Regions from separate parts of the Streptomyces sp. NPDC059398 genome, predicted to be linked through region 3. Evidence: riboswitches for the same ligand, from Rfam matches in the RefSeq annotation. Region 3 holds a riboswitch; each other region holds the start of a gene.
The links. A riboswitch is a leader RNA that binds a small molecule or an ion and turns the genes downstream of it on or off. The one in region 3 is predicted to bind thiamine pyrophosphate.
Positions count from the first base shown of each region.

Region 1: another riboswitch for thiamine pyrophosphate. It lies ahead of thiC (phosphomethylpyrimidine synthase ThiC); the one in region 3 lies ahead of ACFXBC_RS27055 (thiamine ABC transporter substrate binding subunit).
Region 2: another riboswitch for thiamine pyrophosphate. It lies ahead of ACFXBC_RS18845 (purine-cytosine permease family protein); the one in region 3 lies ahead of ACFXBC_RS27055 (thiamine ABC transporter substrate binding subunit).

Region 1 is NZ_JBHYWP010000002.1:122,298-126,906, forward strand. It holds gene ACFXBC_RS01720 (IclR family transcriptional regulator) at 258-1,028, shown strand; gene ACFXBC_RS01725 (SsgA family sporulation/cell division regulator) at 1,143-1,577, shown strand; gene ACFXBC_RS01730 (YibE/F family protein) at 1,596-2,981, opposite strand; TPP riboswitch at 3,052-3,179, shown strand; gene thiC (phosphomethylpyrimidine synthase ThiC) at 3,172-4,609, shown strand, end outside.
Region 2 is NZ_JBHYWP010000049.1:24,661-29,269, reverse strand. It holds gene ACFXBC_RS18855 (M20/M25/M40 family metallo-hydrolase) at 43-1,155, shown strand; gene ACFXBC_RS18850 (HAD family hydrolase) at 1,303-1,953, shown strand; TPP riboswitch at 2,077-2,171, shown strand; gene ACFXBC_RS18845 (purine-cytosine permease family protein) at 2,154-3,560, shown strand; gene ACFXBC_RS18840 (hypothetical protein) at 3,684-4,609, shown strand, end outside.
Region 3 is NZ_JBHYWP010000091.1:26,598-31,206, reverse strand. It holds gene ACFXBC_RS27065 (phosphatidate cytidylyltransferase) at 1-745, shown strand, start outside; gene rlmN (23S rRNA (adenine(2503)-C(2))-methyltransferase RlmN) at 848-1,954, shown strand; TPP riboswitch at 2,047-2,151, shown strand; gene ACFXBC_RS27055 (thiamine ABC transporter substrate binding subunit) at 2,284-3,363, shown strand; gene ACFXBC_RS27050 (ABC transporter permease) at 3,435-4,609, shown strand, end outside.

The DNA of each region.
Region 1 (4,609 bases), on a different contig from region 3:
GGCCGCACCGCACGAGCACCGCTCGCGGAACGGCCGGCCCGGACTGGTGTACTCGTGCGGCCGTTAACCCTGCGGAGGGACGGGGCGGCAAATCCCCACGCCCGGACGGAGGCTGTGGCTACAGTGAGAAATCCTTGCCGCCTCCTCGGGAATCCGGCCTGAAAGGGCGCTGACCAGCAGATTGTGCGCGGCGGGACCCATGAGGGGTGAGCCCTCACGGGTACGGGACCCACCGTCGGCATGCTGGGGGTGACTCTTTGGCCACAGCACCTCACACCGCTGCGCCGACTTTGATCGGCTCGGTGCAGCGCGCGCTCAGACTGCTGGAGGAGGTCAGCTCCCACAGCGGTGGGGCCCCCGCGAAACAGCTGGCCAGGGAGGCGGGTCTTCCCCTTCCGACCGCCTACCACCTGTTGCGCACCCTGGCCCATGAGGGCTATGTGCGCCGGGAGAACGGTGTGTTCGTGCCCGGGGCCGCCGCAGAGCGGCTGGCCGGCCGCTGCGCCGCACGGAACCGGCGCGCCACGCTGATCGAATCACTGAATTCCTGGCGGGACGCGCTCGGGGTTCCGGTCTATTTTGCGGCGTACCGCGAGGGTGAGATCGACCTGCTCGCGGTCGCCGACACTCCCGCTGCGCCGGCCGTCGATGAGTGGGCGGATTTCCGTCAAACCGGTCATGCACACGCCCTCGGCCAGTGCCTCCTGAGCCAGCTCGATGAAGCCTCCCGCGAAGATCACCTGGACCGCCATCCGGTACGTTCGCTGACCCGCTATTCCGTGCGGGACCGGTGCGTCTTCCTGCGGAGACTGGCTGCGGCCGAGCGGATACAACCGGTGGTCGAGCGGCAGGAGTACGCCATCGGAACCGTCTGCGCGGCCGTCCCGGTCACGGTCGGTCCAGTGGCTGCGGCAATGGCTGTTTCCGGCCCCGTACACCAGCAAGTCAAGTTGCTCTCCGCAGTCAAAACGTTACGCTCCGAACTGATGCCTCTGCTCGATTCACTTGCGTTCTCTATCAGTATCTGAAATATCACTCCTTGTGATCTGTTTGCGCTTACAGCACGATTACGTCAAGAGGGCCTGGACGCACATTCCCGGCCAACTTGTGAACCAACACGGCGTCTACTGCGGGGTAGGGACATGCGCGAATCGGTCCAGGCAGAGGTCATGATGAGCTTCCTCGTCTCCGAGGAGCTCTCCTTCCGTATCCCGGTGGAGCTGTGCTACGAGGTGAGTGATCCGTACGCGGTCCGGATGACCTTCCACCTTCCCGGGGACGCGCCGGTGACCTGGACGTTCGGCCGCGAGCTGCTTCTCGACGGGATCAACGCCCCGACGGGGGACGGCGATGTGCACATCGCGCCGAGCGACCCGTCAGGGCTGGCCGACGTCCATCTGCGCCTCCAGGTCGGCGCGGACCGCGCGCTGTTCCGGGCGGGCAGCGCCCCGCTGATCGCCTTCCTGGACCGTACCGACAAGATCGTCCCGCTCGGTGAGGAGCGCAGCCTGGGCGACTTCGACGGGCATCTGGAGGCGGCGCTCGGGCGGATCCTCGCGGAGGAGAACGCGGGTTGAGACCGGCGCACCGGCTGATCAGCGCCTGCGACGGCGGCCCCGGCCGCCCCGGGCGCGGCCCGCTCCGGTGAGCGTCAGCGCCGTCCCACCGCCCGCCGCGCCCCCGGACGCCACGCCCGTACGGTCGGCCGAGACCACGAGCGCGGCGAGCGCCGTGGTCACCGGCACCGAGGCGACCAGGCCGATCGACCCCACCAGGGTCCGTACGATCTCCTCCGCGACCAGCTCCGAGTTGGCCACCGTCCCCACGCCGCTCTGCGCGATCGAGAAGAGCAGCAGCAGGGGCAGCGCCGCGCCCGCGTAGGCGAGCACCAGCGTGTTGACCACGGACGCGATGTGGTCGCGGCCGATCCGGATACCCGCGCGGTAGAGCCCACGGGCCCCCATCGTGGGGTCGGCCTGGTGGAGTTCCCAGACGGCCGAGGTCTGGGTGACCGTCACGTCGTCCAGCACCCCCAGCGATCCGATGATGACGCTCGCCAGCAGCAGCCCGCTCATGTCGATGTGCGGGTAGAGGCCATGGATCAGTCCGGTGCTGTCGTCGGTGTTGCCGGTCAGGCTCGCCCAGCCGATGAAGAGCGAACCGAGCAGCCCGATCAGTATCAGCGAGATCAGCGTGCCGATGACGGCGACCGAGGTCCGCGCTGTCAGGCCGTGGCAGGTGTAGAGCGCGATCAGCATGATGGCGCTCGCCCCGATCACCGCCACGACCAGCGGATTCGACCCGTGCAGAATCGCGGGCAGGATGAACAGCGTCAGCACGGCGAAGCTGACGGCCAGTGCCACCAGCGCCATCAGCCCCCGCAGCCGGCCCACCGCGACCACCACCAGCGCGAAGACTCCGGCGAGCAGCACCATCGGGAACTTCCGGTCCACATCGGAGACCGAGTACTGCAGGTCGCGCGGTGCGTCGGGGGCGTATGCCACGATCACGCCCTGCCCCCGGCGCAACTGGCGCGGGGAGTCCGGCTGGACGACCTCGGTGAAGGTGCGGCCCTTGTCCTTGCCGCTCGACACCTCGATCTTCGCCTTCTTGCACCGGGCGCCCGGCGATGCCGCACCGCCGCCGGAGCCCGGCGACGCGACGCCCCCGGCCGCACCGCCGCCCCCGGCCGTGCCCCCGCCGCCCGTCGACGACTGACTGGCGTGCAGATCCGCACAGTTGACCGCAGTGATCTCCACCACTGAGCCCTGCTGTGTCTGCCGGTCGAACCCGACTCCGCTGCGGGCATGGTGCGGCGCCCCGCCCGGCCAGAGGGCCACGAGACCGACAACCACCGCCGTGGCGAAAGGAATCAGCACCGCCGCGATGACCTTGCGCAGATGCCGGGAGACGGGCGCCGCGGGGCCGTGGCTGTGCGTATGGACGTGCTCGCCGGGGGGCGGTTCGGTCAGTGCTGTCACCGCCCGATCATCGCAAGAACGGGGAGGCCCTCTGTTCAGCGTGCGGCCCAGGGCGTTAGCGTGGAGGCACCTTTGCACACGCGGGAGCTCGGAGCACCGGGCTGAGAGGGCGCTGACCAGCAGTCTGCTGGGGAGCTGCGCCGACCGCCGAACCTGTTACCGGGTAATGCCGGCGTAGGGAGTAGGTCTCATGACCACAGTGGACGCACACACGCCTGCCACCGACCAGAACGAGCGCAAGCCGGGCTGGCACAAGGGATATGTCGCGGGCCCCGAGGGCTCACGCGCGGACCTCAGGGTGCCGGTCAGGCAGGTGCACCTCACCAACGGGCAGGACGTGGCGCTGTACGACACGTCGGGCCCGTACACCGACCCCACCGTCGAGACCGATGTACGGCGCGGGCTCGCCCCGCTCCGGGAGAACTGGATCATCGGCCGCGGCGACACCGAGGAGTACACGGGCCGACCGGCCCGTCCCGAGGACGACGGGATCAAGCACACATCGCCGCGCGGCGGACTCCGTAACCTCGACGCGGTCTTCCCCGGCCGTCCCCGCCAGCCCAGGAGGGGGCGCGAGGGGCGTGCGGTGAGCCAGCTCGCGTACGCCGTGCGCGGGGAGATCACTCCGGAGATGGAGTACGTCGCGATCCGGGAGAACGTCTCCCCCGAGGTCGTACGGGAGGAGATCGCCGCGGGTCGGGCTGTTCTGCCGGCCAACGTCAACCACCCGGAGATCGAGCCGATGATCATCGGGAAACGGTTCCTGGTGAAGGTCAACGCCAACATCGGGAACTCCGCGGTCACTTCCTCCATCGAGGAGGAGGTGGACAAGATGACCTGGGCCACCAAGTGGGGCGCCGACACGGTCATGGACCTGTCCACCGGGCGCAATATCCACACCACCCGCGAGTGGGTGCTGCGCAACTCGCCCGTCCCGATCGGCACGGTGCCGCTCTACCAGGCCCTGGAGAAGGTCGACGGCCAGGCCGAGGAGCTGACCTGGGAGATCTACAAGGACACCGTCATCGAACAGGCCGAACAGGGCGTCGACTACATGACGGTGCACGCCGGCGTGCTGCTGCGGTATGTGCCGCTCACCGCGCGCCGCAAGACCGGCATCGTCTCGCGCGGCGGCTCGATCATGGCCGCGTGGTGCCTGGCGCACCACAAGGAGTCCTTCCTGTACGAGCACTTCGAGGAGCTCTCCGCCATTCTGGCCTCCTACGACGTCACCTATTCGCTGGGCGACGGGCTGCGGCCCGGGTCGATCGCGGACGCCAACGACGAGGCGCAGTTCGCGGAGTTGCGCACCCTCGGGGAACTCAACACGATCGCCAAACGTCATGGTGTACAGACGATGATCGAGGGCCCCGGGCACGTCCCGATGCACAAGATCAAGGAGAACGTCGACCTCCAGCAGGAGATCTGCGAGGAGGCTCCCTTCTACACGCTCGGCCCGCTCACCACGGACGTGGCCCCGGCGTACGACCACATCACCTCCGGTATCGGTGCGGCGATGATCGCCTGGTGGGGCACGGCCATGCTCTGCTATGTCACGCCCAAGGAGCACCTGGGACTGCCCAACCGGGACGACGTGAAGACCGGCGTGATCACCTACAAGATCGCGG
Region 2 (4,609 bases), on a different contig from region 3:
TGATCCGCGCCCCGCCCCGCAGTACCGACAGGAGACCTTCGCGTGCTTGACCCCGTTTCGCTGACCCAGCAGCTCGTCCGAGTGGACACCAGGGGCGGGAACGAGACGCCCGCCGCCGCACTCATCGCCCCGCTGCTCGCCGACGCCGGCTTCAGCGTACGGACCGAGGAACCGGAGCCAGGACGGACCAATCTCGTCGCCCGCTTCGGCAGCCGCACCCCCGTCACCCTGACCGGACACCTGGACACCGTCCCCGCCGATGCGTCCGGCTGGTCGTTCGACCCGCTGAGCGGCGACATCCGGGGCGGCCGGCTCCGGGGGCGCGGCAGCAGCGACATGAAGGCCGGTGTGGCGTGCATGGTGGCCGCCGCGGCCCACCGGGCCACGACCCACCCCGCCGAAACCGACGTACAGCTCGTCCTCACCTTCGGCGAGGAGACCGGCTGCGAGGGAGCGGCCCGGCTGGAGGGGCTGACGGCGAGTCCGGTGCTGCTGGTCGCCGAACCCACCGCGAACCGGATCGTCCTCGGTCACAAGGGTGTGCTGTGGCTGCGGCTCACCGCCGAGGGCCGCAGCGCCCACGGATCCCGGCCCGAACTCGGCGACAACGCACTGGCCAGGCTCGCCGCGGCGGCGGTACGGATCCATGACCACCAGGACTGGCCCCGTAGTGCGACCCACGGCGCGGCCACCGTCAACGTGGGCACCTTCCACGCCGGTGTCCAGCCCAACCTCGTCCCCGACCGCGCCGAGCTGATGGTCGACATCCGTACCGTCCCCGGCTTCAGCTCCGACGACGCGCTGCGGGCCATCGGACAGCTGGCCGGGCCCGGCACCAGGATCGAGCGGGTACTCGACCTGGACGGCGTGGACACCGACCCCGGCACCGCACTCGTCCGTGACGTGTCGGGCGCCCTGCGCCCCGCGCAGGACGCCGGGCAGCCGCAGTACGCCACCTACTTCACCGACGCCTCGGTACTGGCCGCGAAGGTGGACGCCCGTGCGGTCGTCATCTACGGCCCCGGCGACCCCGACCAGGCGCATGTCACCGACGAGACCTGCTCCGTGGCCGCGATCCCCGAGGCCGCCGAGGCCATCCACCGCCTGCTCGCCTCCTGGAGCCAACGGGAGGACGGCGCGCCGGGGCCCCGCTGAGCCGGTCCTGACATCCGCCCGGGGCGTAGGGGCGCGGGCCGTCGCGGATGCGCCCCGCGGAACGCGGCCGGGGCCCGGTCCGCGCGTAGGCGATCATGGTTCACCCGCACCCTGGGCCCCACTCGCCCGCTCCCGTAGCATGCCGGTGTGACCAGGCCCATTGAACTCGTGATATTCGACTGCGACGGCGTTCTGGTGGACAGCGAGCGCATCGCGGTCCGTGTGGACGCGGTGAGCCTGGCGGCGCTCGGCTGGCCGCTCAGCGAGGCCGAGGTCGTCGAACGCTTCGTCGGCCGCTCGCACGCCGACATGATCGCCGACATCGAGCAACACCTCGGGATCCGGATCCCGGATGGCTGGGAGGCGGAGCAGAAACAGCTGTACCGCACCGCCATGGAGGCCGAACTCACCTCTGTAGACGGTGTGGTGGAGGCCCTGGACCGGATCGGGCTGCCCACCTGTGTGGCATCGAGCAGCGGCCACAACGGCCTCCGCCACACCCTCGGTCTGACCGGGCTCTACCCCCGCTTCGAAGGCCGCATCTACAGCGCGTCGGAAGTCGCCAACGGCAAGCCCGCACCCGACCTCTTCCTGCACGCGGCACGGCAGATGGGCTTCGCCCCCGAGGTCTGCGCCGTGATCGAGGACAGCCGCTACGGCGTACACGCAGCCCGCGCAGCCGGGATGCGCGCGTTCGGCTACTGCGGCGGTCTCACCCCCGCGGAGTGGCTGCACGGGCCGGACACCGTGGTCTTCGACGACATGCGTGAGCTGCCCGCCCTCCTCGCCGCGGGATGAACGGCGGGACCGAGCCGCGGACCGCCGTGCCGGCCTCACCGCCCCGGACGGCGGGACCGCCGGGGTGCACGGCCGGGCCCCCTCACCGCGGACGGCCCGACGCCGCGCGTTAGCCTTGCAGACGTACCGGACACGGGGTGCCCCGCCCAGGGGCTGAGATCACACCCGCCGAACCTGAACCAGTTAGCACTGGCGGAGGGATGTCGCTCATGTCATTGCCACCTGCTCCGAGCAGCACGTCGGCCACAGAGAACCGGTCCGTCTTCGACGGCCGGATGCCCGCCGCCCCCGGCGACCTGCGGATCGAGGCACGCGGTATCGCGCCGGTGCCCGAGCAGCACCGCTACGGCCGCCCCGGCCGGCTGTTCACCGTATGGTTCGCGCCGAATCTGACCATGACGGGAGTCTTCACCGGCACCGTCGGAATCGCGCTCGGCCTGGACCTGCCCACCGCCCTGCTGGCCGTGGTGCTGGGCACCCTCGTCGGCGCCGTCCCCACCGCGTACCTCGGAACCTGGGGCAGCCGCACGGGGGCGGGCCAGCTGCCGCTGGCCCGGCTCGCGTTCGGCCGGTCCGTCGCGGTGCCCGGCCTGCTGCAGTGGCTCTCGTCGGTGGCCTGGGACGCCCTCATCGGGCTGTTCGGCGGTGACGCGCTCGCCCGGCTCTGCGGCTGGCCCTTCTGGCTGGGGGTGCTGGTGATGATGGCCGGACAGGGGTCACTCGGAGTACTGGGCTACGAGGCGATCCACCGGATGCAGAAGCTGATGACCTTCGTGCTCGCCGCCGCCTTCGTCGCCCTGGCGCTCCGGCTCCCCGGCAGCGTCCACAGCTCGTCCGGGAGCGTCCACGGCGCCGACCGCGCCGGTGCGTTCGTCCTGACGAGCACCATCGCCCTCAGCCTGGCCCTTTCGTGGGCGCCGTACGCCAGTGACTTCAGCCGTTACCTGCCGAAGAACACCTCCCGTACCCGTATGTTCTGGTACACGCTCCTCGGCGTCAGCGTCTCCTTCGTGGCCGTCCAGTCGCTGGGGCTGTGGGGGGCCTCCGTCTTCACCGACCAGACCGCGCGCGGGGTCGACGAACTGCTGGGCGGCGGTGTACTCGGCGCGCTGGGGCTGCTGGCGGTGGCGCTGGCCGCGCTGTGCAGCAACGCCATGAACGACTACAGCGGTTCGCTGGCCCTGCAGACCATCGGACTGCGCGTACCGCGCCCGCTGGCCGCCGCGCTCGCCGCCGTTCTCGGTTTCCCGCTGGTGCTGTGGATGCATGCCGCCGACACCGCCGCCCGCTTCCAGAACGTCCTGCTGTTCGTCGGCTACTGGATCCCCGGCTTCGTCGCCGTGGTGGCTGTCGACTGGTTCGCGCGGGCCCGTGCGGGCGAGCCGGTCGACCCGGTGGCGGAGAGCGGTCACCGGCGGTACGGCCTGTCCGCGCTGGTGGCGTTCTGCGCCGCCTTCGCGGCGGCGGTCCCCTTCATGAACACCGGCCTCTACACGGGTCCGGTGGCCGCGGCCCTGCACGGCGCCGACCTCGCCTACTACGTGGCGTTCCTCACCGCGCTCGCCGTCTACGCACCCCTCAGGCTGCGCCGCCCGGCCGCTCGGTAGCCGCCCGCGGAGCTGAAGTGCGGTGCGCGGACGGGCTGTTCGGGGAGGCGACCGGACGGGGCGCTGCGGCCCGCATCCCGCTGTCGGCCCCGGCCGGGAGGGGAACATGACAGAATCGGCAGCGTGTTCGGGATGGGGGATCCGGCTCCACGCCTGCGGGCGGGGCGGTTCATACGTGCGCGGCTGCTGCCGCTGCTGCTGTGTTTGTCGGCCGTCGCGGGGGCCACCTGCTTCGCCGTGGGCGGGGTGTCGTCCGAGGAGCGGCGGGACCGGGACTGGCGGGCGGCGGCACCGTGCCCGGCCTCGGCACCTGCCGATCCGCGCGCCGACTGCGTCACCACGCTGCCCGCGGTGATCGAGCGGACCAAGGCCGAGCTGGACCACGACAACCACAACGACTGGCTCTACTTCCGCGGCGATGAGCCGGTGGACCGGCTGAGCGTCGCCTACGACACCGCAGCCGCCTTCGGCCCCGGTGACCACGTCACCCTGACCTGGTGGCGCGGCGACCTGATGAAGGTCGCGAGCCGGCAGCACACTGCGAACGAGGACCTGCCACGTCCCGGCGGGATCGCCGGAGGCGTGGTCTTCCTGATCCTCGCGGCCGGTCTCCTCGCCGTCCTGCTGCTGGTGCGCCGGCCGCGCGACGGACGCCCCGTCACCCCCGGCGAACCGGCCCGGCCGGGCGTGTTCTTCTTCCCCGTTCCCCTGGCCGCCGCCGCTCTGTGGGCGGTACCGCTCGGCGGACTGCGCCCGGGGCGGGCCGTCGCGGTCCCAGTGGCCGCCGTCGGGGTGCTGACGGTGATCGCGCTCCTGGTCTGGGCCTGGCGGGCGACCGGCCGGATCAGACCGGTCGAACCGCGCCCGCTGCCCGAGGGGAAGGACGTCTTCCTGCCCGCCCGCTTCCTGCAGGACAGGCCGTACGATCCGGACCTCCTGGGCAGCCATGTCGTCCTCGGCGCCGGCCCGATGGCGGTGCTGCCGCACGGCGGGCCCGGCCGTCTCGTCGGCAAGGAGATACCCGAGGGGCGCTTCACCGTACAGGGGCT
Region 3 (4,609 bases):
CTCCCTCTTCATCTGGAAGGCCGCCTTCGTCATCGTGATCGCCGTCGCGGTGGTCGTCGGCCTCTGGGAGCTCACCTCCCGGCTCGGTGAGCGCAAGGGCATCAAGGCGCCGCTGGTCCCGCTCGCGGTGGGCGGCGCCGCCATGGTCGTCGCCGGGTACGCGTGGGGCACCGAGGGCGCCTGGATCGCCATGGCGCTCACGGCGCTCGCCGTCCTGGTCTGGCGGATGGCCGAGGCGCCCGACGGCTACCTCAGGGATGTCACGGCCGGTGTGTTCGCCGCGTTCTACGTGCCGTTCCTCGCGACCTTCGTGGCGCTGCTGCTCACCGCCGACGACGGGCCGTGGCGGGTGCTGACGTTCCTGGTGCTGACCGTGGTCAGTGATACGGGTGCGTACGCGATCGGCTGGCGCTTCGGCAAGCACAAGCTCGCACCGCGCATCAGCCCGGGAAAGACCCGCGAGGGCCTGTTCGGAGCGGTCAGCTTCGCGATGGTGGCGGGCGCCCTCTGTATGCACTTCCTGATCGACGACGGGCAGTGGTGGCAGGGTCTGCTGCTCGGCCTCGCCGTCGCGGCCAGCGCCACCCTGGGCGACCTGGGCGAGTCCATGATCAAGAGGGATCTCGGGATCAAGGACATGGGCACACTGCTGCCCGGCCACGGCGGGATCATGGACCGGCTGGACTCCCTGCTCCCCACCGCGCCCGTCGTCTGGCTGCTGCTGGTGCTCTTCGTCGGGTCCTGAGACCGGAGAGCTACCCGTCCGACCTGCGTCTTCACCGGAGGGAGGGCCGTCGTCCACAGGGCGGCGGGCCCTCCCTCCGGTGTCTGCGACACTGGATGGACCATGCCTAAGCCCGGAGAACTCACTTTCGTCGCGCCCCGCGGAGCCAAGAAGCCCCCGCGCCACCTCGCCGACCTCACGCCAGCCGAGCGCAAGGACGCCGTGGCCGAGACCGGCGAGAAGCCGTTCCGTGCCAAGCAGCTGTCGCAGCACTACTTCGCGCGGTACGCCCACGACCCCGCCGAGTGGACCGACATCCCGGCCGCCTCGCGCGAGAAGCTGCGGGAGGCGCTGCTCCCCGACCTGATGAGCGTGGTGCGTCACATCAGCTGTGACAACGACACCACCCGTAAGACGCTCTGGAAGCTGCATGACGGCACGCTGGTCGAGTCGGTGCTGATGCGCTACCCGGACCGGGTCACGATGTGTATCTCCTCGCAGGCCGGCTGCGGTATGAACTGCCCCTTCTGCGCCACCGGCCAGGCCGGTCTCGACCGCAATCTCTCGACGGCCGAGATCGTGCACCAGATCGTCGACGGCATGCGCGCGCTGCGTGACGGCGAGGTGCCCGGCGGGCCCGCGCGGCTCTCCAACATCGTCTTCATGGGGATGGGCGAGCCCCTCGCCAACTACAAGCGGGTGGTCGGCTCGATCCGGCGGCTGACCGACCCCGAGCCGGACGGCCTCGGGCTGTCGCAGCGCGGGATCACCGTGTCCACGGTCGGCCTGGTGCCCGCGATGCTGCGCTTCGCCGACGAGGGCTTCAAGTGCCGCCTCGCGGTCTCGCTGCACGCCCCGGACGACGAGCTGCGCGACACCCTCGTCCCGGTGAACACCCGGTGGAAGGTCCGTGAGGTGCTGGACGCGGCGTGGGAGTACGCGGCGAAGTCCGGCCGCCGGGTCTCCATCGAGTACGCGCTCATCCGCGACATCAACGACCACGCCTGGCGCGGCGACCGGCTGGGACGGCTGCTCAAGGGGAAGCCGGTCCATGTCAATCTGATCCCGCTCAACCCGACACCGGGCTCCAAGTGGACCGCCTCCAGGCCGGAGGACGAGAAGGCGTTCGTCGCGGCCATCGCCGCCCACGGGGTTCCCGTGACCGTACGGGACACCCGCGGCCAGGAGATCGACGGAGCGTGCGGGCAGCTGGCGGCCGCCGAGCGGTAGCGCCCGGCCCGGTCACGGTCACCGCCCGGTCGCCGAGCGGTAGTGCCCGTGGCGCCGAGGGAGGGGCCGTGTAACGTGGGCGGCACATTTTCATATTCCGACAGGGGAGCGCCACAGCGCTGAGAGTGCGGCCACGCCGCAGACCCTCTGGACCTTGCCCGGGTCATTCCGGGTAGGAAGTTCGGTCACTACTCAAGCTGTTCAGCCCTGCCCGCTTCCCGTGGGCAGGGCCGCGTCTCTTCCTGGATGTCCCATCCCAGGAGGAATCAGTGAGCACCACCAAGCGGGCGCGTGAGTCCGGCAGAACGCCGAGCACCCGAAAGCCCGGCATCACCAGGCCGGCCGCGACCGCGCTGGCCGCCGCGCTGGGCGTCACGGCGCTCGCCGCCTGCGGGAGTTCCGGCGACTCCGGTTCGGACGCCGGGAGTTCGAAGGTCGTGACGCTCGTCAGCCATGACTCCTTCGCCGCGTCTCCCGCCGTACTCAAGGAGTTCACCAAGGAGACCGGCTACACCGTCCACGTCCTCAAGAGCGGGGACGCCGGTGCCGCGCTCAACCAGGAGATCCTGAGCAAGGGCTCCCCGCGCGGCGACGTCTTCTTCGGCGTCGACAACACCCTGCTGTCCCGGGCCCTGAGCAACGGCCTCTTCACGCCGTACCGGGCCAAGGGCCTGGACCAGGTCGAGCCCGCCGCCCAGCTCGACGCCGGAAAGCACCGGGTCACGCCCATCGACAGCGGCGACCTCTGCGTCAACTACGACAAGAAGTACTTCGCGGACCACGGCATCGCCCCGCCCCACAGCTTCGACGACCTGATCAAGCCCCAGTACAAGAACCTCCTCGTCACCGAGAACGTGGCCACCTCCTCACCCGGGCTCGGCTTCATGCTCGGCACGGTCGCCCGGTACGGCAACGACGGCTGGCAGGCGTACTGGAAGAAGCTCAAGGCCAACGGCGTCAAGGTCGACGACGGCTGGGAGCAGGCGTACAACAACGACTTCTCCGGCTCGGCCGGCGGCAGAAAGGCCAAGGGCGACCGGCCGCTCGTCGTCTCGTACGCGTCGAGCCCGCCCGCCGAGGTGCTGTACGCCAAGCCGCAGCCGAAGACCGCCCCGACCGGCGTGGCCACCGCCACCTGCTTCCGGCAGACCGAGTTCGCCGGGCTCCTCGACGGCGCGAGGAACGCGGCGGGCGGCAAGGCGCTGATCGACTTCCTCATCAGCAAAAAGTTCCAGGAGGACATGCCGCTCAACATGTTCGTTGACCCGGTGGTGAACGGGGCGAAGGAGCCCGCGGTCTTCACGCGGTTCGGCGCGAAGGTCGGCCACCCCGAGACGGTCGCACCGGGCACAATCGCCAAGAACCGTGATCAGTGGGTCAAGTCGTGGTCCTCGATCGTCCTGAAGTAGCCACCCCGCCGCACGCCGGGCCGTCCGCGCGGGGGACGGCCCGGCGCGGGACCGCGGTGCGGCTCGCGCTGATGGCCGTGCCCGCCGCCTTCTTCGCGGTCTTCTTCGCCTACCCGGTGGCAGCAATCGTCGGCCGGGGCCTCAGGGCGGGCGGCTCGTGGCAGCTGGGGCGGTTCGGTGAGGTCCTCGACCGGCCCGACATCCTGCACGTCCTGTGGTTCACCACCTGGCAGGCGTGCGCGTCGACCGGGCTGACGCTGCTGATCGCGCTCCCCGGCGCCTATGTCTTCGCCCGCTTCGACTTCCCCGGCAAGCAGCTGCTGCGCGCGGTGGCGACGGTGCCGTTCGTGCTGCCCACCGTCGTCGTCGGGACGGCCTTCCTCGCGCTGCTCGGCCGCGGCGGGTTGCTCGACCAGCTGTGGGGCGTACGCCTGGACACCACCGTCTGGGCGATCCTGCTCGCGCACGTCTTCTTCAACTACGCGGTGGTCGTACGGACCGTGGGCGGCCTCTGGTCGCAGCTCGACCCGCGCCAGGAGGAGGCCGCGCGGGTGCTCGGCGCCTCCCGGTTCGCCGCCTGGCGGCGGGTGACTCTGCCCGCACTGACGCCCGCCCTCGCGGCGGCCTCGCTGATGGTCTTCCTCTTCACCTTCACCTCCTTCGGTGTGGTGCAGATCCTCGGCGGACCCACCTTCTCCACGCTGGAGGTGGAGATCTACCGGGAGACCGCCGAACTGCTCGACCTGCCGACGGCCGCCGTGCTGACCCTGGTGCAGTTCGCCGCGGTCGGGGCGATCCTCGCGCTGCACGCCTGGACCGTGCGGCGCCGGGAGAGCGCGCTGAGCCTCGTCGACCCGGCGCTCACCTCGCGCCGTCCGGCGGGCACGGGCCAGTGGACGCTGGTCGGCGGGGTGCTCGCGGTGATCGCCGTACTGATCCTGCTGCCCCTGGGGGTACTGGTCGCGCGCTCGCTCGACGGGCCCGGGGGGTACGGCTTCGCTTTCTACCGGGCGCTCCAGTCGCAGGGGGCGAGCGGTGGAACGTTTCCGGTCCCGCCCCTCGAAGCGGTCTGGAACTCCGTGCGGTACGCCGTGGTCGCGACCGGGATCGCCCTGGTTGTCGGCGGACTCGCGGCCGCCGCGCTCACCCGGCGGGCCGGCCGGCTGGTACGCGGGTTCGACGCCCTGCTGATGCTTCCCCTCGGGGTCTCCGCGGTCACCGTCGGCTTCGGGTTTTTGATCACCCT